Regions from separate parts of the Vibrio sp. 1078-1 genome, predicted to be linked through region 2. Evidence: riboswitches for the same ligand, from Rfam matches in the RefSeq annotation. Region 2 holds a riboswitch; each other region holds the start of a gene.
The links. Region 2 has a riboswitch for thiamine pyrophosphate ahead of thiC (phosphomethylpyrimidine synthase ThiC). Riboswitches for the same ligand answer to the same signal wherever they lie in the genome.
Positions count from the first base shown of each region.

Region 1: another riboswitch for thiamine pyrophosphate. It lies ahead of thiD (bifunctional hydroxymethylpyrimidine kinase/phosphomethylpyrimidine kinase); the one in region 2 lies ahead of thiC (phosphomethylpyrimidine synthase ThiC).
Region 3: another riboswitch for thiamine pyrophosphate. It lies ahead of thiB (thiamine ABC transporter substrate binding subunit); the one in region 2 lies ahead of thiC (phosphomethylpyrimidine synthase ThiC).

Region 1 covers NZ_JAWOWM010000001.1:1,476-11,830, reverse strand. Annotated here, with positions in the region: gene R7190_RS00065 (trimethylamine-N-oxide reductase 2) at 1-143, shown strand, start outside; gene R7190_RS00060 (phosphatase PAP2 family protein) at 243-938, opposite strand; gene thiE (thiamine phosphate synthase) at 1,121-1,735, opposite strand; gene thiM (hydroxyethylthiazole kinase) at 1,799-2,590, opposite strand; gene tenA (thiaminase II) at 2,603-3,271, opposite strand; gene R7190_RS00040 (ABC transporter substrate-binding protein) at 3,326-4,276, opposite strand; gene R7190_RS00035 (ABC transporter permease) at 4,324-5,124, opposite strand; gene R7190_RS00030 (ABC transporter ATP-binding protein) at 5,117-5,872, opposite strand; gene thiD (bifunctional hydroxymethylpyrimidine kinase/phosphomethylpyrimidine kinase) at 5,862-6,719, opposite strand; TPP riboswitch at 6,817-6,924, opposite strand; gene R7190_RS00020 (TldD/PmbA family protein) at 7,236-8,621, shown strand; gene R7190_RS00015 (TldD/PmbA family protein) at 8,621-9,964, shown strand; gene trmY (tRNA (pseudouridine(54)-N(1))-methyltransferase TrmY) at 10,043-10,355, opposite strand, start outside.
Region 2 covers NZ_JAWOWM010000026.1:1,285-11,639, forward strand. Annotated here, with positions in the region: gene R7190_RS24255 (multicopper oxidase family protein) at 1-418, shown strand, start outside; gene crcB (fluoride efflux transporter CrcB) at 542-925, shown strand; TPP riboswitch at 986-1,084, shown strand; gene thiC (phosphomethylpyrimidine synthase ThiC) at 1,248-3,188, shown strand; gene R7190_RS24270 (thiamine phosphate synthase) at 3,188-4,603, shown strand; gene R7190_RS24275 (HesA/MoeB/ThiF family protein) at 4,590-5,363, shown strand; gene thiS (sulfur carrier protein ThiS) at 5,410-5,664, shown strand; gene R7190_RS24285 (thiazole synthase) at 5,670-6,437, shown strand; gene thiH (2-iminoacetate synthase ThiH) at 6,472-7,584, shown strand; gene R7190_RS24295 (aminopeptidase P family protein) at 7,728-9,518, opposite strand; gene R7190_RS24300 (LysR family transcriptional regulator) at 9,722-10,355, opposite strand, start outside.
Region 3 covers NZ_JAWOWM010000004.1:277,800-288,154, reverse strand. Annotated here, with positions in the region: gene thiQ (thiamine ABC transporter ATP-binding protein) at 1-395, opposite strand, end outside; gene thiP (thiamine/thiamine pyrophosphate ABC transporter permease ThiP) at 395-1,981, opposite strand; gene thiB (thiamine ABC transporter substrate binding subunit) at 2,023-3,015, opposite strand; TPP riboswitch at 3,088-3,224, opposite strand; gene R7190_RS11260 (flavin prenyltransferase UbiX) at 3,262-3,900, opposite strand; gene mpl (UDP-N-acetylmuramate:L-alanyl-gamma-D-glutamyl-meso-diaminopimelate ligase) at 3,906-5,264, opposite strand; gene fbp (class 1 fructose-bisphosphatase) at 5,577-6,593, shown strand; gene ppa (inorganic diphosphatase) at 6,721-7,251, shown strand; gene R7190_RS11240 (DUF2799 domain-containing protein) at 7,325-7,687, opposite strand; gene R7190_RS11235 (gamma-glutamylcyclotransferase) at 7,737-8,084, opposite strand; gene R7190_RS11230 (translocation/assembly module TamB domain-containing protein) at 8,129-10,355, opposite strand, start outside.

The DNA.
Region 1 (10,355 bases), on a different contig from region 2:
GCGGTTGTAACGTGTTAACGTTGGATATTCCGACCTCTCGACTTGCAAACGGCTGTGCGGCGAACTCGGCACTGGTTCGTATTGAAAAATACACTGGCCCAGAATTAGAACTAACAGCGTTTGAACCACCAAGAAATGGCTAGAAAAAAGTAGCGATTGAAAGCAAGAAGCCAGCGAATCGCTGGCTTCTTTTTATCTAGTCATCGTTCACATTAGCGCGAAGCGAGAGAAACAAACGGCATCTATTTCTTAATCTGAAATGTCGGGAGTAAAGTAAATACAATCGCGACAAACAAGACCGAGCCTATTAAATCTTCAGGGCGATGCATGCCCAGCCATAAGCGGCTATATGCGACGCTCATTCCCCACATCCACAATGACAGTGCAGAGATATAGCACTTGTTCTGTAAGAACAAACCACCAAAGAAAGCCAAACAAATCGAAACGAAAATCGTATGGCCGGATGGGAAAGAATAGTCTTTCTCGCCTTGCCAATGGCGCGTTCGCCAATCACTGACGTGTTCAGAAATCTGGTTAATTACGTTGGCTTGCTGCTTTGTATCCAACTGATAAAACGCTTCTGGGTGCTCAATCAATTGCTCTGCAGCAAGCAGTTCGGCGTAGGGACGCGGGCTTTCTGTCATCAGTTTTAGCCCCGTTTTGCTGGCAAAACCAATCACCAGTAACAACCCTAACATTGAGAGTTTTTGTATCCACTCAATGCGACTTGGTTTAAAGCGAAATAAAGAAAGCAGTAGCAGTGTTAACGTAATTAAAAAACCTTTGCTACCAGCAGAATCTGTGAGCAAAGTAAAAGTAATACCCAGACTTTCAGGCACCTGTGAAGTGAGATTGTGATAAGAGCCAAACAGCGACATTGGGATGATGCCAAGAACAAACAAGGCGAGCATCATCAATCCATATTTTTTGGTTTTCATTGAGAGCGTTTTGTTTTTATTGAGGGTTATTCAACCACGTGAAAATAATGGGCTTATCTTACGTTATCTGGCGTGAAAAACTTATCAACGCTCTGTCAATTTGACGAGAGAATGAAGGTTGAGTGATGAATTGATGACACTTATCCGGAGGGTAAAGGCGCTCATCCTTAAGCGCTGGGGTCTTAATCCATCAGAGAAAGTAAGTATTCTGCTGCTTTGGTTGGGTTTTCTGCATGACAAATGGCAGAAACCAAAGCCAAACCATGTACACCTGTCGCACTCAGGGCAGGAATGTTGGTTTCGTTAATGCCGCCAATGGCAACAATCGGCAGTGAAGTCGTCTCTAACGCCATTTTCAAACCATCAATACCCCAATGTTTTTTGGTGTTGGTTTTGGTTGGCGTCGCGAAGATTGCGCTCAAACCGATGTAATCAATTGGAAGAGAATCCGCTTGTGCAAGCTGCTCTTCATTTTCGATGGATAAGCCGAGGATTTTGTTTGGTCCAATCAACTCACGAGCGATATTTGCTGGCATGTCTGATTGCCCGAGGTGAACCCCATCAGCATCGACAGCCAGTGCGACATCAACGCGGTCATTGATGATCAAGGGCACATCGGTATCTTTAAGGATGTCTTTGACGGCTTGAGCACGTTCGATAAACGCACGCACATCGCCGTGTTTTTCGCGGACTTGTACCATGGTCACGCCACCTTCCACGGCTTTTCTCACGACACGTTTTAGTGTGGCTAAATCTTGTTGGTCGTCGGTGACCAAATACAAACGATAGGCGTTCATTGTGTTTCCTTTCGCCTCCCACTTTCGTTGGAGTGAGAGGCGTTTAAAGCATTGAGAAGCGATTTATCTCACTTGTAATTTAAGGCGTGTTGCCAGTGTTTCTTCATCCAGTTGGTAAAGCTCATCCAAAAGATGCATTTGCAAGCTACCTGGCCCTCGCGCTTGCTCAGCCGCAATTTCACCCACAACGCCAAGCACCGCTGCCGCAGCAAGGCCCGTTTCGTCGCCGATTGCTGCGAAAGCGCCTGTTAGAGCCGTTAGTGTACAACCCATTCCGGTTACGTATGGCATCATCTCGTGACCGTTGTTTAGCTGCACGGTTTGCCCTTTCGTGACGATGTAATCAGTCTCGCCAGAAATCACTACGCTCGCGCCGTACTCTAAGACTAAGAAGTTCGCTGCGCCAAGTGCTGCGTCGCTGCTGTCTAACGCATCGACGCCTTTGCTTTGTGCTTGCTCGCCAGCGAGTGCAATGATTTCTGAGGCGTTACCACGAATGATCAGCTTGTTTGCAAGGCGTGCGATCTCACGTGATGTCTCGGTACGTAGTGAGCTTGCTCCGCAACCGACAGGGTCGAGTACAACGATTTTACCATTGGAATTGGCTTGCTCTACGGCATAGCTCATGCGCGGTGTCCAAACGCTGTCTAGGGTACCGATGTTGATAACCAGTGCGCCAGCGAACGACATCATCTCTGCCATCTCTTGTTTGGAGTGCGCCATGATTGGAGAAGCGCCGATCGCTAATAGTGCGTTTGCTGTGTTATTCATCACCACGTAGTTAGTGATGTTGACGACTAACGGCTTTTGCTGGCGTACTGCGGTTAATGCTTGGGTGATTTGTTCAATTAACATGAGACTCTCCGATTAATCTTGCTGAGCGTTTAGACCTTGTTGCCAGAATGCCACTTCCATACGCGTTGCAGTTTTGAATACCTGAATCAGGTTTTGACCACGCTGACTATTGATATCGATTTCCGCCAATAACTGATTAAAGTGTTCTGCACCTTTTGCGACACCAGATTGGAATTCCTCACCACCGTAGAGGTTGATCCAACTTGCGTATGGGTTACCTTCGAGCACAGTGCTTTCGTCTTCAATCAGCATCTTACCGATTACGGCATAACCGATAGAGCATGGTGCTAGTGCCGCGTATAGATCAACAAGATCGCCCGTCATGCCAGCATCTAATACGTAACGGGTGTAAGCCACAGTGCCGAAATCTTCTGGCTCGTTTTCTAAGTCGGATTCTGTCAGTCCCCATTGCTCACAGTAAGTCACGTGGTGGGCGATTTCAGAATCGAGCAATGCGTGTACGCTTGGTAGGGCACGGCGCATGTCATCCAAAGTACGTGCTTTGTAGATCGCTAATGCGTAAGCTCGTGCGTACTGCTTTAGGAAAAGAAAATCCTGCTTTAGGTAATGCAGAAAACAAGGCTGAGCCAGAGTGCCTTGCGCCAATTGCTGCACGAAAGCATGCTCAGTGTATTCTTGCCAATCTTGGCGGCAAGCGTCGATCAAATCTTGGTATTTCATTATGAGTATCTCGTTATCAAAAGACCCTAGGCTTAGATCCTAAGGTCAGTAGAATTAGTCAAAGCTCGGTACGTAATCTTTCGCTTTTGGCAGTGTTTCGATGATGTTTTGTGAATACATGAACTGCGCATAATCATCGTAGCGTTTCAGATCTACTGCGGATGGACGAAGAGCGAAACGAGTTAGCGTGTCGTTCCAAGCGCGTTGGTTAAGCTCGTTGTTGAGCGTGTCTGGTGAATAAGCCACGAACTCTTTCCACGACTCTTTTGGATGGTTAACGATGTAAGTGGTCGCTTGCTCTAGTGCTTTGTTGAATGCCTTGATGGCTTCTTTGTCGTAGTTTTTTGCATTGGCTACGAAGACTAACTCGTCATACGCTGGCACGCCGTGTTCTTCAGGGAAGAAGGCCTTAGCTTTATAACCTTCTAGTGCCAGTTGGTTGGTTTCGAAGTTACGTAGACCGCCCCAAATCGCATCCACCTTGCCAGACGCAAGAGACGAAGACAGCGCCCAACCTACGTTGATGATTTGTACGTCAGAAAACTTCACGTTTTCTTGCGCTAGCATGGTGCCGATTGTCGCTTCTTCGTTGCCTGCGATCGCAATACCGATCTTCTTGCCTTTCAAGTCGCCAAGGTTTTCATTCTTACCGTTATCCAGCACCATCAACGTGTTGAGTGGCGTAGCAATCAAAGTCGCAGAGCGGATTAGTGGCAAACCCGCCGCGACATCGATAGTTAGGCTTGGTTGGTAAGAAATCGCCATGTCGACTTTACCCGCCGCGACCAACTTAGGTGGCGTGCTTGGATCTGCCGGCTCTTGAATGTTGACCTTCAAACCTTGTTCTTTGAAGTAACCACGCTCTTTGGCAATCACGATAGGACCATGATTTGGGTTGACGAACCAATCCAACATCAGTGTCATCTCTTTTTCTGCTGCAAGCACATTGGTTGATACCACTGAAGCGAGTAGAGCAGCAGCGCTCATAAGTTTGTTTTTATTCACGGGGTTCTTCCTTTTCTTTCCCAATTTTCTTTGGTTATTTTCTGTAATTATTTGCTTTCCCAAGGGATGGCTTTTTTCAATAATTTATCGGTGATGAAGTAGAGTGAGATAGACAGCACGGCTAGGATAAACAGCGCCGCAAACATCTCATCAATGATCATGCGAGCATTAGCTTGGAGCATCAGATAACCCAAGCCTTCACTTGAACCTACCCACTCACCGACCACTGCTCCAATCGGCGCAATAACGACGGCAACACGAATGCCTGAGGCTAAAGTTGGTAGGGCGGCTGGCAATTGAATATGACGAAGTAACTGCCATTTAGACGCGCCCATGGTCTTGGCAAGGTCGAGGTAACCTGTTGGTGTATTACGTAAGCCGTCGTAGCAACATGTGGTGACGGGGAAAAAGATGATGATCGCCGCCATGACGACTTTCGATGCAATGCCGTAACCCAGCCAAAGCATGAGTACTGGCGCGATGGCGAACACAGGGATCGCTTGGCTAGCAATCAGAATGGGCAGTAACCAACGCTTCAGCGGTTCGAACATCAGCATTTGCAATGCGAACAGCAAACCCATTGATAATCCAAGCGCCAAACCAAGTAAAATCTCTTGCGCGGTAACCCAAGTATGTTTGAGCAAGACATCGTAACGAGTGACCAATCTATCCAGCACTTCAATTGGTGAAGGTAAGATGAAGCTTGGCATGTCGAATACCACAACAACCAACTGCCACAATCCCAAGATCACCGCTGTGCTAATGACCAAGCGCAGAGCCGGATGGGTCACGCGTTCTTTTTTACTAATGCGTGCCGAAACGGAGTTGTACTGAGTCATATCACTCATAGTCTTTCTCCAGTTGATCCAAAATCGCTTGTTGTAACGCCGCGCACTCTCCATCGAGAACTCGGGGCGGCTTGGAGTCTGGAACGACCAAGTGCTGAGCTTGCGCAGGTGTGCCTTGCAACACATAGAGTTGGTGAGCTAATCGCACCGCTTCTTGTGGGTCGTGGGTAATCAGAACAACCGTCTTATCTTTCAGCAATTCGGCAGACAAGGTTTGCAACTTATGACGAGTAACCGCGTCCAGTGCAGAGAAAGGCTCATCCATCAGAACTAGAGGCTTGTCTTGCATCAGAGTGCGAGCAAGGGCAACACGTTGTCTCATGCCGCCAGAGAGCTGAGCTGGCTTAGCATCCGCGTAATCGGCGAGTCCCACTTGGCTTAGTAAAGTCAGTGCACGTTGTCTATTTTGCTCTGGTGATTGGTCTTGAGAAAATCGAGAACTGAGGCAGACGTTGTCTAACACATTTAACCACGGCAGTAACAAGTCTTGCTGCGCCATGTAGGCAATACGCTTGTGTAAGGTGATGCCATCCGTGGTCGTTAACTCGCCATGCCATTCAACTTTGTCGTCTAACAAACCCGCTAGATAACGAAGGATCGTCGTTTTTCCGCAACCACTGCGACCAAGTAACACCGTCCATTGATTGGCAGGGATGGTCATACTCAACCCAGCTAATGTTGGTGTTTGGCTGTCTTTGTATTGCAGACTTGCTTCGGTAAGCTGAATGCCGAGTGCATTAGCGCACATGCGTGTGACCTGCAAAAAAATGGTTCACAGGACCATGACCTTTACCGACATCCAATTCGTCAGCGTGTGCGATAGCTTGGCTGATGTACTGCTTACCAAGGTGCACCGCTTTGTGCAGGTTGTTGCCTTGACCAAGGTAAGACGCGATAGCAGAAGACAGTGTGCAGCCTGTGCCATGGGTGTTTTTGGTTGGAAAGCGTTTAGCGCTAATTAACTCGGCATTGTCTTGCATGATCAGCAGATCGTTGCTGTTTTTGTCTTTTTCCAGATGACCGCCTTTTAACAGCACCGCTTTTGCCCCTAATGCGCGCAAGTCAGCAATCATATCGTTCATTTCAGATTCTGATTGAGGCATTGGCTTACCCGTCAATGCTGCGCCTTCGGGTAGGTTAGGGGTAATGATGTCTGCGAGCGGAATCAATTCTTCTTTTAAAGTGCTGATTGCCGACTGTTCCAGTAATAGATCGCCGCTGGTGGCCACCATCACAGGGTCAATCACGAGGTGTTTTGGCTGGTATTGTTTAATTTTGTCTGCAACGACTTTGATGATGTTGGAATCTGCCAGCATGCCCACTTTGACTGCAACGATGTTGAGGTCGGTAAATACTGCATCAAGTTGGCTCTCTACATGGTCGAGAGGAATGGGGAAAATCGCAGAAACGCCTTGGGTATTTTGCGAAGTAATCGCCGTGATTACCGAGCAAGCAAAACTGCCGGTTGCGGACATCGCTTTGATGTCGGCTTGAATACCTGCACCGCCACCACTGTCTGAGCCCGCGATGGTCAATACGATAGGGGTAGGCAAGGCTGGCGTGTGATGTGAATGAGGTTGTGATTGCTGCGTCATGGTCGCTCCTACTACAAGACGTATAGGAACTGACTTTGACCGTTGCAGATAGATCGATTTTTCGATCGCTATCGCTTACCTAAGAGGGGCGACGAAAGGCAAAGTGTGCATAGTTCCCTACGTCAGTGCTAACTGAATCAGGTTCAACGGGTCTCGAATTTCGATCTCAGCCAACACTTGTCGTGTGGCCCCCCGACTATTTCGTTCGGATGATAGCAGGACCATTGCGGAAGGGATACGTTTTTTGAGCGTAATTATAATGAGTATTCAATTATGCGAGGTGAGTGATAAAGTAAGCACCTAAATGGTTTGCTGGGTGGAATTTACTAGTGCAACGCTCTGGTGAATGAGCAGAACCTGGAATATTTAATAAATAATCGTGGTCTCGTTAAGCAAGGATTAGCACAAAACAAGGTTAAAAAACTGTTAAAATTTAACGTGTTGCCAATTTAACTTTGTTGAACTTTTTCACAGTTAATTAGGAAGGCTAAGACGATCATCGAGCAAGGAGACTTCATGCTTAATTCTGTAACAGCGAAGTCAGTGATCGATCATGCGCTCTTTTTGGGGGCTGATTTCGCTGAACTATTCGTTGAACATCACCAAACCAACACTGTCCAGATCGCATCTGGTGAAGTGGATAAGGTTAACTCGGGTATCGATTTTGGTATCGGTATTCGTCTTTTTTTCGGTCATAAGGTGCTTTACGGTTACACCAACAGCACAGATGAAGCCGAACTAAAGCGCGTAACCTCGCTGCTTGCTGCAAAAGACAAGCGTGAGCAAATCGCGTCAGCGGGTTCTTTGAATTTGAACCGCTACCCAATCCAACATGGTTGCCGCATGCCGCTAGGTAAGGATGCTAACCTAGATTCAAAAATCGCGTTTCTATTGAAAGTTGACCAAGCCGCACGTGCTGAGAGTGAACATATCAGCCAGTTTATTGGCAGCGTTCTTCAGCGCGAGCAACAAGTGTCTATCTTCAACTCAGAAGGTCTACACGTTGACGATACTCGCCACTACATTCGTGTTGCTGGTAACACTGTCGCGCAAAAAGGTAATGAGCAGTCTTCTGGTATGGAAGGTCCTGGCGCTCTTGCTGGTTGGGAATTCAGTGAACAGCTTGATGCCAAAGAGCTAGGTCAAACTATCGCGCAGCAAGCGTTAGTAAAACTTGGCGCGGATGCTTGTCCATCGGGTGAAATGCCGGTGGTGATTGGTAACGGCTTTGGCGGCGTTATCTTCCATGAAGCATGTGGTCACTTGCTAGAAACCACTTCAGTTGCGAAGAAAGCATCAGTCTTCCACGACAAGATGGGCGAAATGGTTGCTCACACCGCAGTGAATGCAGTCGATGATGGCACCATGACCAACGAATGGGGCTCGATTCACATTGATGATGAAGGTATGAAGACTCAGCGCACTCAACTGATCAAAGACGGTAAGCTAACCAGCTTCATGGTCGATAAAATGGGTGGCATGAAGACAGGTTATGAGCCTACGGGTTCTGGTCGTCGTCAAAACTACAAGTTCGCACCAACCTCGCGCATGCGTAACACCTTTATCGAAGAGGGCGAGCATTCACTTAATGACATGCTGGCAGGCATCGAACGTGGTATCTATGCGAAGAAGATGGGCGGTGGCTCTGTTCAACCGGGTACGGGGGAGTTTAACTTTGCTGTTCGTGAAGCCTACCTCATTGAAAATGGCAAAATCACCAAGCCTCTGAAAACAGCAACGCTGATCAGCACGGGTCCAAAAGTGTTGAAAGAAATCAGCATGGTCGGCAAAGACATGGCGCTTGCGCCGGGCATGTGTGGTTCCGTGAGTGGTTCAGTACCAACAACTGTCGGTCAGCCAACGCTGAAAGTAGATAACATTCTGGTAGGAGGCGGTAACTAATGAGCCAAGAACAACAACTTCTTAATGCGGTTGATTACGTCCTATCAGAAGCAAAACGCCAAGGTGCAGAAGCGGACGTCATTGTAAACCGTAACAGTAGCTTTTCTTTGAAAGCGAACCAAGGAAAGCTGGATGAGTACAAAGTAAGCTCAAGCCAAGTTCTGGGTGTTCGTGTTGTGAAAGATGCGCGTGTTGCAACAAGCTATTCTGAGTCGTTAGAGCAACCAAGCTTGGATTTGATGCTGACCAACGCACTGCAAAGCGCTCGCTTTTCCAAGCAAGATGAACATCAGACGATTAGTTGCGTGAACAGTCAAATCGCGACTGATGTTGCTGAGATTGCGCAAGAAGATACAACTTCTGTTGACGAAAAAATCGAACTGTCTCTCGCTCTTGAGCAAGGCGTAGTGGCTCTGCCTCACGCCTCTAGCGCACCTTACAATGGTTACAGCGATGGCGAAACACAACTGATCATTGCCAATACTCAAGGCACATTGTGTCAACACTTCGAGCGCTCGTTCACTTGTTACGCGTATACCTTGTTTGAAAAAGACGGCAAACAGTCAATGGCGGGTAGAATGTCACTGGGTCGCCGTTTTGATGAGTTGAATCCAGCTTACTGTATCGAGGGTGGCTACAACCTTGCTCGCGATCTTCTTGAAGGCGCACCGGTTGCGACGGGTAACTACCCTGCTATCTTCCACATCAATGCGCTAGCAAGTTTATTCGGTGCTTTCGGCAGTGCTTTCTCTGGCGTAAGCGCGATGAAAGGCATTACGCCACTGGGTGACAAGCTTGGTCAACGTGTTGCGAGTGATTTAATTACCTTTACTGATACGGCTTACATGCCAAATGGTATGGCAATCGCGAGTTTTGATAGTGAAGGCTTCGCTACTCAAGATAATGTCATGATTGCTAATGGTGAGTTGAAAACCTTGCTACACAACAGCCAGACCGCAAGTTACTTGGGCGCAGTCTCGACAGCAAGTGCCGCTCGCGGTGCAAAATCGAGCCTAGACGTATCAGCGAATCACAAAGTGATTGCGACAGGCAACAGCAGTGCGTCAGAAGTAAAAGCGGGTGAGTACCTAGAGTTAGTCGAGCTTCAAGGTGTCCATTCTGGTGCGGATGCAGTGAGTGGTGATTTCTCATTTGGTGCGAGTGGCTTCTTGTGCTGTGATGGAGAGCGCGTTCAACCAGTTCGTGGGATCACGGTAGCGGGTAACTTCTACAAGATGCTGCAAGAAGTTGAGGCAGTGGGTGATACTCAGTTAATTAACGATAGCCGAACTTTCTTCTCGCCAGACGTTCGTTTTGCTCGTTTGAGCATTGGTGGTAAGTAAACTTAGCATCCCTATAGAAACAAAAAAGAGGACTCAATGGAGTCCTCTTTCATTACCTAGCAACGTGTGCGCGAATAACTAGAATTCGCGTATGTCCAACTCATTGTGGATCAATACCACACACTGAGAAGCGAAAAGCATCTTAGGACCTAAGCTGATCTTCTCTGTGCCAAGGCGCTTTAAGCTGTTAAAAGACTTTTTCGGCATCGGTATATGGTCAGTTAGCAAGAAACATGGATTTTCACCAATTTCTGCATCACGAACAAATTCGCCTTTCTTATCCAACATATATAGTTGGTGATCTTCTGCCAGCTCTTGTACTAGGCGTTCAAAGCTCACTGTACGAACGGTAATACCAGGTTCGACTTCACGAAGTTGCTCTTTACCCATA
Region 2 (10,355 bases):
AAATGCAGAGCAAATCGATTATGTGTTTGAGTGGGAGGGGGCGATCACTCCTGCTGATAAATCGGGCAAAGCGATCCCCCAATTCTGGCTGATGAACAAACGGGCTTGGGAGGGAATGAGCAAAGATAATATTCCAGCGCCGCTTTCAACATTGGAGATGGGAAAAACCTATATCTTCAACCTAAAGAACGTCACCCAATATCATCATCCTATTCATCTTCATGGACACACATTTACGGTTCTTGAGTTAGATGGCAAAAAACTCGACGAACCGTTTCATACCGATACGGTCTTACTTGGAAAAAACGGCAGTGCGAAAGCGGCATTTGTTGCAGATAACCCAGGGCGTTGGATGTACCATTGTCATGTAATTGAACATATGAAGACGGGTTTGATGGGTTACATTGAAGTAAAGTGACTCCCGTAACTTTTAAAATCTTGATAAGTTTTAAGCGCTATACTTTGCTGAATTCTAAGATTGTATAATCACTATTGCCGTAAATTTGATTACAATGTCGCCATTAACTTTTCTGGGGGAATTATGGGACAACTATCCGTTTTGGGTTTTATTGCATTGGGTGGTGCATTTGGTGCATGTTCTCGTTACTTAATTTCTGAACTTTGTGTCATTTTATTGGGGCGTGGTTTTCCATATGGTACGTTAACCGTTAACGTTGTTGGCTCATTTATGATGGGCTTATTGATAGCAGCTTTCGATAATGAACTTTTGGCAACGGAACCTTGGCGACAAGTGATTGGCTTGGGTTTTTTAGGCGCACTAACGACGTTTTCCACCTTCTCGATGGATAATGTTTTGCTTATGCAGCAGGGCGCTTTCTTTAAGATGGGGTTGAACGTATTGTTGAATGTCGTGTTAAGTATTTCAGCTGCGTGGATAGGCTTTCAATTATTGATGCGCAGCTAGCAAAGTAGTTAAAAATTGAACAGGTCGGCTTGGTTTCACCAAGCCGTTTTTATATACTGACATCACTTGTCGGAGTGCCATAAGGCTGAGACCGTTAATTCGGGATCCGTTGAACCTGATCAGATTAGAATCTGCGAAGGGAACAAGAGAAGATATTCACACCGGAGTTCTTTCTGGTTGATCTATCAAAAGTCGAATGTTGTTACAGGCAAATATCGTAAGCTTTAACTAGCCTTAATTTGACTCCTCTTGTCGCATCTATCCGCCAAGCATTTTTATCCAATTACTTTTTATCTAGTATAACAAAGCAAGGAAAAATGCTATGTCGAGTCGCAAACAAGCGAGACTGGAAGCAAAACAGTTCATTGATACACTCTCGGTACAACCGTACCCCAATTCAAGCAAAGTCTACGTAGAAGGCTCACGTCCAGATATTCGTGTGCCAATGCGTGAAATATCACTCGCTGATAGCCTTATTGGAGGCACAAAAGAAGCGCCTATTTTCGAGCCTAATGAGCCAGTACGCGTTTACGATACCTCGGGTGTATACACAGATCCAGAGCACACCATAGACCTCTATAGCGGCTTACCTAAGCTGAGAGAAGGGTGGATTGAAGAGCGTGCCGATACTGAGCTACTTGATGAAGTAAGCTCGGTGTACACCAAAGAACGCTTAGAAGACGAAACACTAGACGATCTTCGTTACGGTAATCTACCACGTATTCGACGTGCCAAAGATGGCCATTGTGTGACCCAATTGCACTATGCTCGCAAAGGTATTATTACCCCAGAAATGGAATATATCGCGCTGCGTGAAAACATGGGGCGTGCCAAGTATCGCGATGAAGTGCTGAATCAACAGCATCCGGGTCAAAGCTTTGGTGCGAACCTACCAAAGGACATTACTGCAGAGTTTGTGCGTAAAGAAGTCGCCGAAGGTCGCGCTATTATCCCTTCTAATATCAACCACCCAGAATCCGAACCAATGATCATTGGGCGTAACTTTTTGGTCAAAGTGAACGCCAACATCGGTAACTCATCGGTCACTTCTTCGATTGAAGAAGAAGTAGAGAAACTAGTGTGGGCGACGCGCTGGGGTGGCGATACCGTTATGGATCTCTCTACTGGACGCAATATTCACGAAACTCGCGAGTGGATTCTACGTAACAGTCCGGTTCCGATCGGTACCGTGCCAATGTACCAAGCGCTTGAGAAAGTGAACGGTGTTGCGGAAAACCTTAACTGGGAAGTGATGCGCGATACCCTGATTGAGCAAGCAGAGCAGGGCGTTGACTACTTTACTATCCATGCCGGTTTACTACTTCGTTATGTGCCAATGACTGCAAAACGCGTTACTGGCATCGTCTCTCGTGGTGGTTCTATCATCGCGAAATGGTGTTTAGCGCATCACCAAGAAAGCTTCTTATATACCCACTTCCGAGAGATCTGTGAAATCTGTGCTAAGTATGATGTGGCACTTTCTCTCGGTGATGGTCTGCGTCCTGGCTCGGTGGCCGATGCTAACGACGAAGCGCAATTTGCAGAGCTTCGTACCCTTGGTGAGTTAACCAAGATAGCGTGGGAATACGACGTACAGGTGATTATCGAAGGTCCTGGTCATGTTCCAATGCACATGATCAAAGAGAACATGGAAGAACAGTTAGAGCACTGCCATGAAGCTCCTTTCTATACCCTTGGCCCATTGACGACAGACGTTGCTCCAGGTTACGACCATATTACTTCAGGTATTGGTGCTGCCATGATTGGCTGGTATGGCTGTGCGATGCTTTGCTACGTCACTCCTAAAGAGCATCTTGGTTTACCAAACAAAGAAGACGTGAAAGTAGGCATGATAACTTACAAGCTTGCTGCGCACGCCGCGGATTTGGCGAAGGGACATCCTGGTGCACAAGTTCGTGATAACGCGCTTTCTAAAGCTCGCTTCGAGTTCCGCTGGGAAGACCAATTCAACTTATCACTCGATCCAGATACCGCGCGCGCTTTCCATGACGAAACCTTGCCTCAAGAGTCTGGAAAAGTTGCTCACTTCTGTTCGATGTGCGGGCCAAAGTTCTGCTCGATGAAGATCTCGCAAGAGGTTCGAGAATATGCGAAAGACACAGAGCAAGTTGCTGCGGACCAAGCTATCTCAATCAAAATGCTGGATGACCCTCTTGAGGGGATGCGTCAGAAATCGCAAGAATTTAGAGAGTCAGGTTCTGAGCTATACCACCCAGCAGCACATGCCGAGGTGAGTGACTAATGAGCAAAATCCTTATTCCGTCATCGTTGATTGAACTGACAGGTTTAGTTCAGCAATGTTTGTTGTTGGCGAAAGAACAGGGTTTTTGCATTGAAGACATTGAGTTGGGTGTGAGCCCAACTCAATCTATTCAGCTTGTTCGCGGCCAACAGACCACACACATAACGACTGATCTCATTGATGATTATGACTCTGAGAATGAGAGTTCATTTGTGCTCTATTACCGCTCTGCTTTATCGGTAGAAGCGTGTGCTAAGCAACCGTCGAAAGCGATTCATATTGGCATTGCTGATACGCAGGTATCCGATGAAAAGGAGAAAGTGTTTCAGCTTGATATCTGGCGTCACCCAATTAACAACGAAGTGAGAGCGCTTTCCGTTAAGTCCAAATTCAACGCAATGTTCAATCCTGAACATCACCTTGCTTGGATAGTAACGCTGACAGTACTCGATTTTCCTATCGAAGATGCGTTAACACTTGCTCGAGGAATGCTAACTCAGCAAGCGAATGTTTCACGTGAAACACTGTTGAATGACAACCTTGATGAGGGAAGATCTACTCGGTGGGCTGACCAATTTGATGATTTCCCCACACCTGTACTGGAGGATAACCGACTAGGTATTCAAGTTGGTTGGTCTGCACAAGGCGAGAGCGTTAGCTTTCCAACTCTGACTAAGCAAAGTCTAGGGCTCTACCCAGTCGTTGATGACGTTGCTTGGATTGAGCGTTTACTGCCACTAGGCATCAACACTATTCAACTGCGAATCAAGGACCCACAACAAGCCGATTTAGAACAACAGATCATTCGAGCAATTGAGCTAGGTCGTCAGTATCAAGCACAAGTGTTCATCAATGACTATTGGCAGTTGGCAATCAAGCATGGCGCTTATGGTGTTCACCTAGGACAAGAAGACATAGAAGAATCGAATTTGGCTCAGCTAACTAAAGCCGGCATTCGTCTTGGTCTTTCTACTCATGGTTATTATGAGCTACTGCGCATCGTACAAATTCATCCTAGTTACATCGCGCTAGGGCATATTTTCCCAACCACCACAAAACAGATGCCATCGAAACCACAAGGTTTGGTGCGCTTGTCTCTTTATCAAAAGCTGATTGATAGCATTCCTTACGGAAACACAGAGTTGGTTTTCCGTCCCGCAAAAGACAAAGCAGGTAGTGACTATGTGCTTGGCTTTCCGACGGTCGCGATTGGTGGCATTGACCAATCTAATGCAGACCAAGTTTGGCGCACAGGCGTCTCTAGTTTGGCAGTTGTGCGTGCTATTACGTTGGCAGAATCACCTCAGTTCGTTATCGAGTTTTTTGCACAACTGATGAAGGAAAGACAGCTAACGTTTACTGATCAGAATAGTGAGTTGGCGCTTAGTAAGAGAGGCGAGCATGCTCACGGATAAGCAGTTCCTTCGCTATCAACGTCAAGTCGCTCTGCCAGAAATTGCCGAAGTTGGGCAAGAGCGTTTGAGCAAATCGCATGTGCTGATCATCGGTTGTGGTGGATTGGGGAGCGCAGCGAGTTTGTACTTGGCGTCAGCGGGCGTTGGTAAATTGGTTGTAGTCGATGACGATGAAGTTGATAGCAGTAACCTACAACGTCAGATCATTTATCGTGAACAAGACCTCCAAGTTGCGAAAACAAAAGCGACTGTAAAGCAACTTACTGAACTTAATACTATGGTTCAAATTCGTGCTATCAATAAGCGATTAGACAAAGCACAGCTTCAGCTTGAGGTGATGCTAGCGGATGTGGTGCTCGACTGCACCGATAACATGCCAACGCGTCAGCTAATTAACCAAGTTTGTTTCGAGCAAAATACGCCACTCATCTCAGCGGCGGCAATTGGTTGGCAAGGGCAATTTGCTGTCTTTGATTACCAAACACCAAGTGAACAAGAAGTGCAGAGTAAAGCCTGTTACCGCTGTTTGTATCCGTTTGACGAATTACCACAAAGTCAAAAATGCAGTGAGAGCGGTGTTGTCGGCCCGGTAGTGGGCACACTTGGTAACTACCAAGCGATAGCGGCAATTCAAAAACTGGCGACGGGAAAGTTTCATGTCGAGACTGCCAAGTTGCATCTGTTTGATGGGTTGAAACTGCAATGGCAAACCATGGCGATAAGCAAAGACAAACAGTGCCAAGTATGTGCTCAGATTTAGCTTACGAGTATACGAGTAATAGGCAGAATTAAGAGAGTTGGAAGCAATGACGTTATCAGAACAACAAACAACACAAATGACCGCTGCTGACTTAGATGTGATCACTATTGTCATCAATGACCAGTCACATCGAGTTGCCAGTGAGTCGAATCTACAGCAAATCATTAGTCAATTTGCGCTACCAGAAAAGGGCTGCGTTTTTGCAATTAATAACAATGTTGTGCCGCGCAGTGAGTGGGCTAGCACAGTTCTTTCACAGGGAGATAGTATCTCTTTGTTTCAAGCGATCGCAGGGGGTTAAAGTCGATGCTTAAAATTGGTGATAAACAATTCGAATCAAGACTGTTCACGGGAACCGGGAAGTTTGCCAACAGCCGATTAATGGCAGAAGCGATTCAAGTGTCGGGATCTCAACTTGCGACTATGGCGTTGAAGCGTGTGGATGTGAACGACCAACAAGACGATATTTTGCTGCCGTTAGTACAAGCGGGTGTGAACTTATTGCCAAACACATCAGGTGCAAAGAATGCTAAAGATGCTGTGTTTGCTGCACAACTGGCGCGAGAAGCGTTGGGTACTAACTGGCTAAAACTGGAAATTCATCCAGACCCGAAGTACTTGATGCCAGATCCAATTGAGACACTTGCAGCCGCTGAACAGCTGGTTCGTGAGGGTTTCATTGTCCTTCCTTATTGTCATGCTGACCCGGTTCTATGTAAACGATTGGAAGAAGTAGGCTGTGCTGCAGTCATGCCATTAGGTGCGCCGATCGGTTCTAACAAAGGGATAGTTTCTCACGATTTCCTAGAGATCATCATCGACCAAGCTAATGTTCCTGTCGTTGTTGATGCGGGTATTGGTGCTCCTTCACATGCCGCGCGTGCGATGGAAATGGGCGCGGATGCCGTGCTCGTCAATACAGCGATTGCAGCTTCGAGCGATCCCGTTGCGATGGCGAAGGCATTTAAGTTGGCGGTAGAGTCCGGGCGTATGGCTTATGAAGCTGGACTTGCCGGTAAGGTTTCTCATGCGGTTGCGTCGAGTCCACTGACGTCATTCCTAGATGAGCTTTAGTCCTAGATTGGTTTAGCTATTAAGCGAGGAAAACATGAGCTTCGTTGAACAATTTAAGCAGCTTAATTGGGATGACATCTCGATGTCGATCTACGCGAAAACGGCACAAGATGTCGAGCGAGCATTGAATAAACCCAAGCGTGATTTGGAAGACTTTAAAGCGCTAATTTCACCAGCGGCTGAAGCGTACTTAGAGCAAATGGCGCAGCTGTCATACTCGGCAACTCGCAAGCGTTTTGGTAATACCATGTCGCTTTACATTCCACTGTACCTTTCTAACTTGTGCGCCAATGCTTGTACTTATTGTGGCTTCTCTATGGAGAACAGAATCAAGCGTCGTACTTTGAATAGGGACGAAGTGGCTGCAGAAGTTGAAGCCATTAAACGCATGAAGTTTGATAGCGTATTGCTGGTGACTGGCGAGCACGAAACTAAAGTGGGTATGAAATACTTCCGCGAAATGGTGCCTATGATTAAGAAGCGCTTTAACTATTTGGCGATGGAAGTACAGCCACTTGATCAAGACGAATACGCTGAGCTCAAGACATTGGGTTTGGATGCGGTGATGGTCTATCAAGAAACGTATCATCCTTCGACTTACGCCGAGCACCATTTGCGTGGCAACAAGATGGATTTCGAATACCGATTGGATACACCCGATCGTCTTGCAAAGGCGGGCATTGATAAGATAGGTATTGGTGCTTTAATAGGATTGGAAGAGTGGCGAACAGATTGTTTTTATGTGGCAGCGCACTTGGACTATCTTGAGCGCACATATTGGCAGACTCGTTACTCAATTTCTTTCCCACGTTTACGTCCTTGTAAGGGCGCGCTCCAACCCAAATCAGTCATGACGGATAAACAGCTTGTGCAGTTGATCTGCGCTTATCGCCTGTTGAATCCAGAAGTGGAGTTGTCATTATCGACTCGTGAATCACCAAAGTTCAGAGACAATGCATTACCGTTAGGAATCACCAGTATGTCTGCTGCATCTAAAACTCAGCCGGGTGGTTATGCGATGGATGATGTTGAACTCGAGCAGTTTGAGATCAGTGATGAGCGAAGTGCGGGTTCTGTGGAAGATATGATTCGAGCCAAAGGCTTTGATCCTGTATGGCGAGATTGGCACTCGGCGTATTCTGGTTAATCAGCAAATAAAGACACTGGTCATCGTTATGTTTCACGTGAAACATAAGTAAAGAAAAGAGGGTTGATGCAAAACATCAACCCTCTACTTTTTTCTAGCTTCTAGCTTCTAGCTTCTAGCTTCTAGCTTCTAGCTTCTAGCTTCTAGCTGTGTGCTACTGGTAGCGTTGCTTGACGAAGCCACTCTTTCACATCACCCTCAACAAGTGGGCTGATCTCATCCCATACCTTCTGATGGTAATCATTCAACCAAGCAAGCTCTGGACGAGTTAGCATATCAACATTGATGTTGCGCTTGTCGATTGGACAGCGTGTTAGCGACTCGAATGACAGAACAGGGAAGTCACCGTTAGTTGGGGTTTCAACAACAAGCTCTAGGTTCTCGATACGGATACCAAACGCATCCGCACGGTAGTAACCTGGCTCGTTGGACAGCACCATGCCTTCTGTTAGAGGCACGTCGATTTGCTTCTTCGAAATGCTTGCTGGACCTTCATGAACACTTAGGAAGTGACCAACACCGTGACCAGTACCGTGATCGTAATCGTAGCCCTCCGCCCACAGGTGCTGACGAGCTAGCGTATCGATTTGGTAACCACGTGTGCCTTTCGGGAAACGTGCACGTGCAACACCGATGTGGCCTTTTAGCGCGAGAGTGAATTGTTTAATCATCTCTTGTGAAGGCTGACCGATCGCGATGGTACGCGTGATGTCTGTCGTGCCATCTAGGTACTGACCGCCTGAATCCACTAGGTAAAGTGTGTTCAGTTCTAGCTTGCCAGGTTCAGGTTGGTTCTCGTGATTATAGTGACACATCGCCGCGTTGCCACCTGCTGCCGAGATAGTATCGAAGCTAAGATCCATAAGTGTCGGGTCTTCGCTGCGGAACGCTTCCAGTTTGTCTGCCAGCGTCGCTTCATCATGCAGGTTACCCGCAACGACTTCAGCATCTAACCAAGAAAGGAACTTACTCATCGCTACGCCATCACGGATATGACATGCTTTCATGCCTGCGATTTCAACAGCGTTCTTTGCTGCTTTTGGCATTAGGCATGGATCAGCTTTACTCACCACAGATGCGCCAGCGTTTTGTAGAACCAGCTTAAACCACGCGTTACTTGTCGCAGGGTCAACCAGTACATTCTTGCCAGTTAGGTTTTCTAGTCGTGCTTGCAATGCTTCTGGGTGATGAACCGTCACGCCGGCACCAACATGAGCGTCAAACTCAGCAGGTAGACGAGCAGGATCTAGGAAGTATTCCACGCTTGAGTCTGAGTGCAGAATCGCGTGAGAAAGAAGAACTGGTAGACGTGATACATCTAGACCACGAACGTTGAGCAACCAACAGATAGAATCAAGTGCTGTGATCACCGCGCTGTCTGCGCCGGCTTTTTTCACGAGCTCTGCGATTTCTTGGCGCTTACTTTCACTTGATTGACCAACCGCTTCTGTTGCCATTAGGCGAACGTCAGAAACCACAGGAGCAGGGCGGTCGTGCCACAGCTCATCAATTGGGTTGCTGTCGAGAATCTTAAGCTCAAGTGCGCCAGCAAGTTTTGCTTGTGCCATGTCTAGCCAAGCAGCGTTGTGCATGCGAGGGTCGATTGCCACAGACGCGCCATTTGCAAGATGGTCTTTAATCCAATCTAGTGCAGGCTCTTCAATCAAGTGACGGTATTCGAATAGATCAGCAGGAACCTGCTTTATTACTTGTACTGTGTAGCGACCATCAACAAAGATAGCGGCTTTGTCTTTGGTGATTACCGCAGCACCAGCAGAACCAGTAAAGCCAGTTAGCCAATGTAAACGCTCGTTGTGCGCTGGTACGTATTCGCCCAAGTACTCGTCTTCATGTGGGACAAGTAGGGCATCAATATTATGTTGTGCTAGCCATTCGCGAATTGCATTCACGCGGCTTTGGGTATCGTTGTGCATCTGTGTTATTCCTTCAAATTACCGCTCCTTCATGCTCAGGTGTGGGAGCTGTTTCCATCTGCTTCATGCAGTTTACGATTCCATTGAGGTTCGCAATCACTTCAATAGAGTCGGAGTACAACTAGGCCATAGATGAGCCAAAAAGGACTACGACAGTTAAGCTACTCATTTTAGCCGCTAAGCGCAAATTGAGTGCGGTGTTTTTATCTAAGGTGATCGGTTTTTTGTGTGATCATCGTACGTAGCCAGCCTAATGCAGGGTCGTTTTCTCTATCTCGGTGCCAGAATAAAGTGTAAGCCATAGGTGGGAATTCTAACGGTAGTGGCAGCACGACCAAATCAAGCTGTTTGGCCGCAAGTTGCACAAAATGACTTGGCGCAGTAAAGATAAAGTCGGTGTATGAACATAAACTTGCGGCACTGTTAAAGTCGGGCACAGTGACGGCAATATCGCGGTCGGCGCCAATATCTGCAAGGCGATAATCTAGCAACCAACGGTCGTTGCCATCACAACGCACCTGTACATGGCGTAGGGCGAGATAGGCTTCCAGATTCCAAGGTTGTTTTAGCGCAGGGTGGTTTTTGCGAATAATGCACATTTGGTAATCACGATAAATTTCCAACTCGCAAATGTCATCGGGTGGTTGAAGAGTCAGCTTGGCATCGTTTATATCGATATCTTTTCCAGTTAAGCCTAAATCCAGTTCGCCGCGTTGAAGCATTTTAAATGTATTATCCGACCACGGGTGTGTGCTAATTGTCACGCCAGGTGCTTGTTGAAAAATCGCCGGTAAGAAATGGGGTAGAATGAGAGGGTAGACACTCTCTACCGCTGCT
Region 3 (10,355 bases), on a different contig from region 2:
CCAGAAAGATGCTCTGGCAAACGGTCGAGGTACTCTGCAACACCAACTTGCTGCGCGGCTTGTTCAATCTGACGATTTTGGTCCACCGTAAGCTTTAGCCCTGGGTGTAAGCCCAAACCGATGTTGTCACGCACCGATAAGTGAGCAAACAAATTGTGCTCTTGGAACAACATAGAGAACGGACGCAGATAAGGCTCTTTACGCACAATGGACTCACCATCAACACAAATATCACCACGGTCAGGATGGATGAATCCTGCCACCAACGCCAGCAAGGTTGACTTCCCTGCCCCACTTGGTCCCATCAGCGATACAATCTGTCCTTGCTCAATCGTTAAGTCAAAACGAAACAGTTCACGTTGGTAGGTGTACTGCACATCATCCAACACTAACATTACGCTCTCTCCTTCGTTTTCAATACTTTCTCAATCAAGGCAAAACAGCCCACACTCAACAACAATAGGGTCACCGATACCACCGCAGCTGCGTCCATCTGATAACTGCCAAGCAACTGGAACAAATACAGAGGTAAGGTACGAAACTCTTGTCCACCAAACAGTGCGATGGCACTTAAATCCCCTATTGCAAACATAAAGCTGATCGCAAACGCATGTGCAAACGGCTTGCGTAGCGCCTGCCACTCCACCACTTTAAACCGTTGCCAGCCACGCATGCCTAAGCTGGCACATACATACTGATACTGTTGTTCAATGTGCAGCATTGGCTGCGCTAGCGTTTTGATCACGTAAGGCAAAGCCATCAAACCGTTCACCAAAATCACGACAAAAAATGCCAAGCTAAAAACATCGGTAAATGTGCGCAGTAGTAAGAATAAACCGGTGCTAATCACCAGACCTGGAGTCACCAAAATAATGGTGCCGATTAACTCTATCTGATCGGCTCGCGTGTTTTTGTACTGCAACCGCCAACGGCGACTGGTCAATAGTATGGACACCCCTGCAGCGACCGCAAGCGCGCTAGCGACACAGGCGACTTTGAGGGAGTTCAATAGCGCAGACCAAAAACGCTCATCGGTTAATACTGTCCAAACTTGTTGGTTGATACCACTCAGTAACACCATCAATAACGGCGGTATTACCAGTAATAAGACACCTATGATCCAAAAGCTATCCCAAGCTTTTGACCACCCATGATCCTTCGTTAAATATTGCTGTACTGATGTGCTTCCAGCACTGATAGAAACAGGACTTGTTAACTTCTGAACTCCAATAGCAAGCAGTCCACATAACAGCATCTGCCACAGCGCCAATAACGCCCCAGCTTGTAAATCAAAATCAAACTTAATCGCTTGGTAAATGGCCAATTCAATGGTGGTGGATTTTGGCCCGCCCCCCAACGCCATTACAGTGGCAAAACTGGTAAAGCACAACATAAACACCAACCCACAAACGTGGGGAAGCTGCTGCCTTAAACGCGGCCATTCTACCCAGCGAAACTTATCCCAATGGCTCATCCCAAGATGCGCGCAAAGCTTATGCTGCTCGGCAGGAATAGAGTCCAAGGCTTGCAGAAGCAATCGTGCCGCGTAAGGTAAATTAAAGAACACATGGGCGAGTAAAATGCCGTTCAAACCGTAAATAGAGAATGGCAGTTTAGTGTCGAAACTTTGCAACCACTGCGCCAACAACCCACTGTTGCCATAAATCGCTAACAGCCCAAAAACACCAACCAAAACCGGCAAAACCAGTGTCGATGCAAACAGCTTAAGCAGTAATGATTTACCAATAAATTGGCGACGCGAAAGTGCGTGCGCTACTGGAATGGCAAAGCCAACACTGAGCAATGTGGAAAGAAACGCTTGGTAGAAACTGAACTTGGTGACATGTTGATAGTACGGGTCGCCCCATACCACAGACACATCAAGTGAAGGGGCTTGAACAATCAAAGCACCTAGGGCAGAAATAACAAAGGTCGCGATGATCATCGCGACCCCTAAACCTATTTTTGGAACAGAATTCAAAGGTAAAACCTATCTCATTCAGATGAGGATGGAAACGTCAGCTAAAACGTCAATGCGCTTTGCCATTCGCGAATCCAAGACTTACGCATTTTTGCCACTTCATCAGCACTAAAGCTCAACGACTTGCTTGGAACACTCAAAGTTTCAAAACCTTTAGGTAACTCAACGTCAGTGACTGGGTACATCCAGTTACCCGTTGGCATCGCCGATTGGAACTCATCACTTAAAATGAAACTCATAAATTGATCAGCAAGTTCTGAATTTTTTGCCCCTTTCACTTTGGCGGCTACTTCAACTTGCATGTAGTGGCCTTCAGCAAAATTCGCCGTAGCAAACTTCGAATCGTTTTCCGCAATTAAGTGGTACGCAGGTGAAGTGGTGTAAGAAAGCACTAAATCGGACTCACCATTGAGGAACATAGAATACGCCTCAGACCAACCTTTCGTGACCGTTACGGTTTTGCTCGCTAGCTTCTGCCACGCTTGCGTCACATCGTCGCCATAAATAGATTTCATCCATAGCATTAAGCCTTGGCCCGGCGTTGAAGTCCGCGGATCTTGGTAAATCACTTTCAGATCGTCGCGCGTTTCCACCAGCTCTTTCATGCTTTTCGGCGGATTAGCCAGTTTCTCTTTGTTGTACACAAACGCGAAGTAGCCGTAATCGTACGGTACAAACGTCGTGTCACTCCAACCGTTTGGTAACACTGTGTTAGCCGTATCCACATTGTGCTCGGCAAGCAGATCGGTTTTCTTCGCTTCTGCCATCAGATTGTTATCCAAACCTAATACGATGTCCGCTTTGCTATTACCGCCTTCAAGACGAAGACGATTCAGAATCGACACACCATCGTCCAACGCTACGAAGTTAACGTCACAGCCACATTTTGCTTCAAAAGCTTGCTCGATTTTAGGACCCGGCCCCCAATCTGCGGCAAAAGAGTCGTAGGTATAGATGGTTAATGTGTTTTCAGCGGCAAACGCTGAAGTAGAGGTGATTGCAGCTAGGGCAATCAGATTTAGAGTGGGTTTCACTGCTCGCTCTCCATGAGTATTTCAGAGAAATAAGTTGAGCGGCACAGGGTTTGAGGCGGCTATTAAGGACTTCCAATATCCAGACTCAATTCCTACGCCAGCATTATCTGGTTCAGGTAATACGGGTCCCTAGTTAAACACTTAGGTCTCAGCGCCCCAATGCATTGATTGACTCAATGCTAAATGGGTTTGCTCCCCGATGAGTTGGATGGATTGTAAAGGTATTTGAGTGGTTACACAATCAGCTCACGAGCGCTGGTCATAACCCCAACGAGGCACCAAACCTTGCTCAATACCTAAGTGGTCAAGAATTCTCGCCACCATAAAATCCACTAAGTCTTCAATACTCTTTGGCTGATGATAGAAGCCTGGAGCTGCTGGCATGATGGTGACGCCCATTTGCGACAGTTTGTGCATGTTCTCCAGATGTAGCGTTGAAAATGGTGTTTCGCGAACCACGAGCAACAGCTGCCCGCGCTCTTTCATTACCACATCAGCGGCCCGCTCGATCAAGTTATCTGACATACCATGCGCAATCGCTGCAACGCTTCCCGCAGAACATGGGCAAACCACCATTTGCTTTGGTGCAGCAGAACCAGACGCAACCGGTGAGAACCAGTCATCTTTACCGCAAACGGTGATGTTATCGGGATTGCAGTTCAGGTGCTCTACCAATGCTTGCTGCGCCGCTTCTGGGCCACTTGGTAGCTTAAGATTATGCTCGGTTGCCATCACAACACGAGCTGCCGAAGAAATCAGAACGTAGACATGATAATCCGCCGCAACCAAGCATTCTAAAAGACGAAGGCCGTAGGGAGCACCAGAAGCACCCGTTAATGCCAACGTGATGGCTTTTTTATGAGAGGGTTGTGTTTTGTTTTGCATATCAATCAGGCTTTTTGTTTTAACTGCTCAAGAAGTTTTCCGTGAATACCACCAAAGCCACCGTTGCTCATGACTAGAATTTGGTCACCTGGTCGCGCACGTTCGACGATCTTGGCTACAAAGTTATCTATATCCGCATCGACAAACGCTGGCTGTGTGCATTGGTCGGCAATGTCTTGCACAGACCACTCGATATTATCTGGCTGGAACAAGAAGACTTCATCTGCACTGTGTAGTGACTCTGCAAGTGTGTTTTTGTGTACACCTCGCTTCATGGTGGCAGAACGCGGCTCCAACACAGCAAGGATGCGTTTTTCACCTACCTTGTTACGCAAACCACCGACAGTAAGTTCAATTGCCGTTGGGTGATGCGCAAAATCATCGTAAACCGTCACACCTTGTTCTTCACCTTTCAGCTCTAAACGGCGCTTGGTATTGATGAAACGCCCTAATGCCTGGCAAGCAAGATCCGGAGTGACTCCAACATGTCGTGCAGCAGCGATTGCCATCAGCGCATTATCCACATTGTGGTCACCCACCAAATTCCATTCGACGGTACCAACCTTCTCACCTTGCAACGCAACGTCAAATTTTGAGCCATCAAGCACTAATTTGTGCGCTTGCCAGTCACCATTCTCACCAGAGAACTGTTTTTCAGTCCAGCAACCACGCTCTAATACATCCGCTAACGCTTGATCCTGCCTCGGCGCTAAGATCAATCCATTGCCCGGTACAGTTCGCACTAAATGATGGAATTGGCGCTTGATCGCTTCTAGATCATCGAAGATGTCGGCATGATCAAACTCAAGATTGTTCATGATTAAAGTGCGAGGATGGTAATGCACAAACTTAGAACGCTTATCGAAAAAAGCACTGTCATATTCGTCCGCTTCAACGACAAAAAACATGCTTTCACCCAAACGAGCAGACACTCCGAAGTTACCGAGTACCCCACCGACTAAGAAACCCGGTTGATAACCACAATCTTCAAGTATCCAGGCAAGCATGCTCGACGTGGTCGTTTTCCCATGTGTACCCGATACCGCCAATACCCAACGATCATGCAGCAAAAACTCGTTGAGCCACTGCGGGCCAGAGGTGTAACGCATGTTAGTGTTGAGCACATGCTCGACACAAGGGTTGCCACGGCTCATCGCATTACCAATCACCACAAGATCTGGTTGGGGGTCGAGTTGAGACGGGTCAAAGCCTTCAATAATTTCAATACCTTGAGACTCAAGCAGTGTGCTCATTGGCGGATAAACGTTGGCATCAGAACCAGTGACTTTATGTCCTAATTGGCGCGCTAGAATCGCTGCGCCGCCCATAAATGTGCCACAGATACCCAAGATATGAATGTGCATAAACTAAACCTTGTAATGCGTTTTTTAATGCTTTCATTATCGCGATTACCGCCTGAAAAGCGAGTGACTTTAGCCTTCTTCTTGCAGTCCCTTTCACAAATATGACAAGGTTGAACACAGACTGTACAACCTCTTGCTTACTGATGAATCCCTCAAACAAGTCTACAAATAAATTGAGATCTCAAACAGTTACTTCATTACCATTAAAAAGATCTGCGACTTAAACTTACATCCAGCGCAATCGTTTAACATCCATAAAGAGATGCTCACTTGCGCACTACCCCCAATGAAATGAAAATGTAAGGATTAACCATGTCAGGACTGCGCACCCTAGGCGAGTTCATTGTCGAAAAACAAGCGGATTTCCCCCACGCTAGCGGTGATCTATCATCCCTTTTAGCCTCCATTCGTTTAGCTGCAAAAATCGTTAACCGCGAAATCAACGCAGCGGGTCTCGGTGATATCACTGGTGCTGTAGGCACGGAAAATGTCCAAGGTGAAGATCAGCAAAAGCTCGATGTTTACGCGAACGATAAGTTCAAAGCCGCGCTTGAAGCTCGTGATCAAGTGTGTGGCGTTGCCAGTGAAGAAGAAGACGAAGCAGTTGCGTTCAATAAAGAACTCAACCAAAACGCCAAATATGTAGTACTGATGGACCCACTTGATGGTTCTTCTAACATCGATGTGAACGTCTCTGTTGGTACTATCTTCTCGATTTATCGTCGTGTTTCTCCAATCGGTACTCCACCAACTGAAGAAGACTTCCTACAACCTGGTCACAAACAAGTGGCTGCGGGCTACGTAATTTACGGCTCCTCCACCATGTTGGTATACACAACTGGTAACGGTGTAAACGGCTTTACTTACGACCCATCTATCGGCAGCTTCTGTCTTTCTCATGAAAACATGATGATTCCTGATGATGGTAAGATCTACTCCATCAACGAAGGTAATTACATTCGTTTCCCTCAAGGGGTGAAGAAGTACATCAAGTACTGCCAAGAAAACGTGCCAGAAGACGGTCGCCCATACACTTCTCGCTACATTGGCTCGCTGGTTGCTGATTTCCACCGCAACCTACTGAAAGGTGGTATCTACCTTTACCCAAGCACACAAAGCCACCCACAAGGCAAGCTACGCCTGCTTTACGAATGTAACCCTATGGCATTCCTCATTGAGCAAGCTGGGGGCATTGCATCGGACGGCGTGAATCGCATTATGGACATCAAGCCTACTGAGTTGCACCAGCGTGTACCTTTCTTTGTGGGTTCGAAGAACATGGTTCGCAAAGTTGAAGAGTTCCTTGAACTGCACCGCGACGAAGAATAATTTCAGACCTTTGTCCAACGCGGCAGGTGTTTACCTGCCGCGTTTTTGTCGCTAAAGTGAAACGCGAATTTATCATCAGATGAAGCCGCTTTTGTGTGACTCATCGTTAATGAAAAGGAATATTCTAATGAGCTTAAACCATGTACCAGCAGGCAAGTCGCTGCCTGAAGATATCTATGTCGTTATCGAAATTCCTGCAAATGCAGATCCAATCAAGTACGAAGTAGATAAAGACTCTGGTGCTGTATTTGTCGACCGTTTCATGTCTGCACCAATGTTCTACCCATGCAACTATGGCTACGTGAACAATACCCTGTCTCTTGATGGCGACCCAGTCGACGTATTGGTACCAACACCATACCCACTCATGCCAGGTTCAGTCATTCGCTGCCGTCCTGTTGGCGTTTTGAAGATGACAGATGAATCGGGTGAAGATGCAAAAGTGTTTGCGGTTCCCCACTCAAAAATCTCGAAAGAGTACGAGCACATCCAAGATGTGGACGATATCCCAGAACTACTGAAAGCGCAGATCACGCAATTCTTTGAGCGTTACAAAGAGCTTGAAGCAGGCAAATGGGTGAAAGTGGATGGTTGGGCAGATGTTGCTGCCGCCAAAGCTGAAATCCTAGAATCTTACGAGCGAGCTCAGAAAAAATAAGCATCACTGCTGATACAAAATTAAAAAGAGCTGCTCTAGGGCAGCTCTTTTGCTTTCATCTTACCTGTGTCAACTAGATAGGTGCGCCTGCTGAAGACATTCGTCCAGCGTCGTAGTCATGTTGAAAGAAGGGGTCAACATCATCACAAATGCCAAAATACGGACGCCCGATAACACCGAGCATATAAGCACTTTGCTCACAATACTCTTGTTTGCCTTGCTGGTAACCCGCTTGATAAGCCATTATCAGTTCTGGCGTCGCATGGTTAACATCATCCAGCTTCGCAACTCGCTCCTCAGATAACTCCCGTAATCCATCTAAAGCTGACTGCTTACCAAACACTTGCCAATCGGTCACATTATTCGAAGTCGGTAGTGTTGTTTGTGCGCATGCAGCAAGAAGCAACGCCATTGCTCCAATTACGAATGTTTTCATCGTGACTCCTTAGTGTTTAGCTCGTTGCTATTGATAATGTCAGTATAGCTCACACCTTTTGACACCAATCTCCGGAAGCGATTTCTTCGGTTAGCTGCTCAGTATCTTGATATAAGTAGATCCAAGCTTGGCCAAACGGCGTGACGATGCTCTCTCGGCGATATTCCACTGGCACATCTTCCAACTTATCTAGCTCGGATAAGGTTTCATCATCAATCAGATACACTTCACCTTGAATCGAGCGTTGCCCAACAGACAACGCTGGATAAGGGCCTAAGTCATACATTGCAAATTGAGCATCCGTTTCATGTAAACCAAGAAACTGTGCCGAGCGCAAATACTGATGGTTGTACTCTCCCTTGCGTAACGTGCCGTAGACAAAAATCAAATGCTGCATAACCACTCCTTAGTCATGACTGTGTATGCTTAGGTTAAAGCACTTTAATCGAACTCAAACTGATAGAGTAGGTCAACGGCGCTATCTACACCAGATACCGCTTCTAAATACAAGTCTTGCATCAATCGGTAACGCACAGTGAACTCACCTAGAGAGTTAAAGATACCGACACCATATTTCACCTGCAAACCTGGCAGAATATAACCACTCACCGTCACTTGCGAATCATCGCCTGAACCAGCAGTGTCCAGCTGTAAATCCTGTACGCCAAAGGCTTCACCGATTTCACCAACCACACGACCACTCTTCGCCAAGCTTAAACCAATTAAGGTAGTCGTCATTGCATTACCACCGGCTTCACCATCAATATCTTGACCACGAAGTAGATAAGAAAGTGCATTGGCTTGGTTCATCGCGGGCTCTGAGAAAATTTCTATACTCGGATCAGATGCTGGGCCTGACACTTGTACCCCCGCAATGACATCATCTTGGGTATTGTCTGGATTACGAATCGCTTTGATAGACAAGTAAGGTTGATCTGGTGGACCATTCATCAGAATTTTACCTTCTTTAATCAATAAGTCCTGACCAAACGAACGATAAGAACCGTCGACAACATTCACTTCACCAACGATGAAAGGACCTTTGTCTTTTTGTGTCACGTTTAGGTTCCCTTTCAACCCACCTTTTAAACCAAAAGCGGCAAGTTGGAAGTCATCACCAATTTTAATGTTGATGTTCGTTTCCACATCAAACGGCATCGCAGCCACATCGTCCACTGGCTGCAAGTTTTTATCGAGAATAACGGTATCACTCGATACGCCTACCGCACTTGGTGGAAGCTCTTCGACGACAATTCTTCCCCATGGCAAATTAATATCACCCTCAATTTTCGCAAGCTGAGGGGTCACATCTATTGTCATGTCAGGCTCAACTTTGATTTTTACCATTGGAGGCACATCAACATTGAGCTCTTTAGCAAATACACGCGCTTTAGTGCGCCAGTTCTGTAAGTCCTGCCAGTCGGCATCACCGGTAACGTTCAACTCACCATCCGGGGTTAAAATTCCGGCATCCAAGTCCGCTTGATGGCCTTTAAAGTTGATGACGACCTGCCCTGAGTTTATATCTATCGGTGTGACTTCACCCTGTAGCTTCATTTGGTCAATCAAGAACTGACCGTTCACCTTCGGATGCATAACGTCACCTGATATCGCTAGGTCAGTATTCATGTTTGCTTTAAACAAGCTGTACTCACCAATCAACGGTGCCAAGAAGTCCAAGTGGAACGTAGAGAGTGAAACCTTACCATCAATAGTGGGCTTTTCAGACGAGACATTCAGTAAAGAAACCTTACCAGACAAGTCACCGTTATCTTTCACATCAAATAGCCACTCGGCATCAAGCTTGTCTTTCGCTAATGCCGCTTTAAAGTTGAAGCTTTCCCAACCGACTTTAATTGGCTGCTCAAGCGCTTGTTCAACTTGGCCTTTTGGCATATTGACACTTAAGGTTACTTCAGGCTTTTTCTCTGGTGCCCATTTAGCAAAAGCCTGTGCATTAACCGAGCCTTGCAGCTTGGTTTCTGGCGGCAGGAATTGTTTGATTTGGTCAAAATCAAAATCATTGATGGCTAACTTCGCCTGGCCACTCTTACCGACACTAATGTCTTCGGTTAGACATACGCTCGACTCAGCTTGCAACCAACAATGCGCTTGAACGTTCGCGATCTGTTTGTCGATATTGACCTTCACCGCGGTCGATTTTTGCAACGCCCACGGGCCTTGTTGCGAGCTCAGCGTCAAGCGGCGCAGCGCCCCATCCCAAATCATTTCTGGTTTCTGCTGGAATGCCCCTTCAATTTCTAAACTGGTCGACACCAGGTCAGACACTACATCGAGCGTCAGTTGATGCAGTTTTTCATCCCCAGAGACTTCAAGGTCAGCACTATCAACTTTTATGTCGTCATAGGTAATGTTGTTCGCAATTAGGCTTATGTTCGCTTTTGGTGCTGGCAGAGGCTTCACATCACCCTTTAAGGTGATCGTTTCTACGTTCGCCTGTTGCTGCCAGTTTATCTGATTTAAAGCGAGATCAAGATTGATGTCTGGTTCTTTCAAGCTACCACGTAGTGCGACTTTACCTTGCATTTTACCTGCAAGATCCGGAACACTTTTTGCAAAATCAGGGAAGTTAACCTCAACATCCATCAGAATTTGCTTATCGATCTTACCCTTTGCACTCAGTTGGTTCGGGCCATGAGAAAGCGCT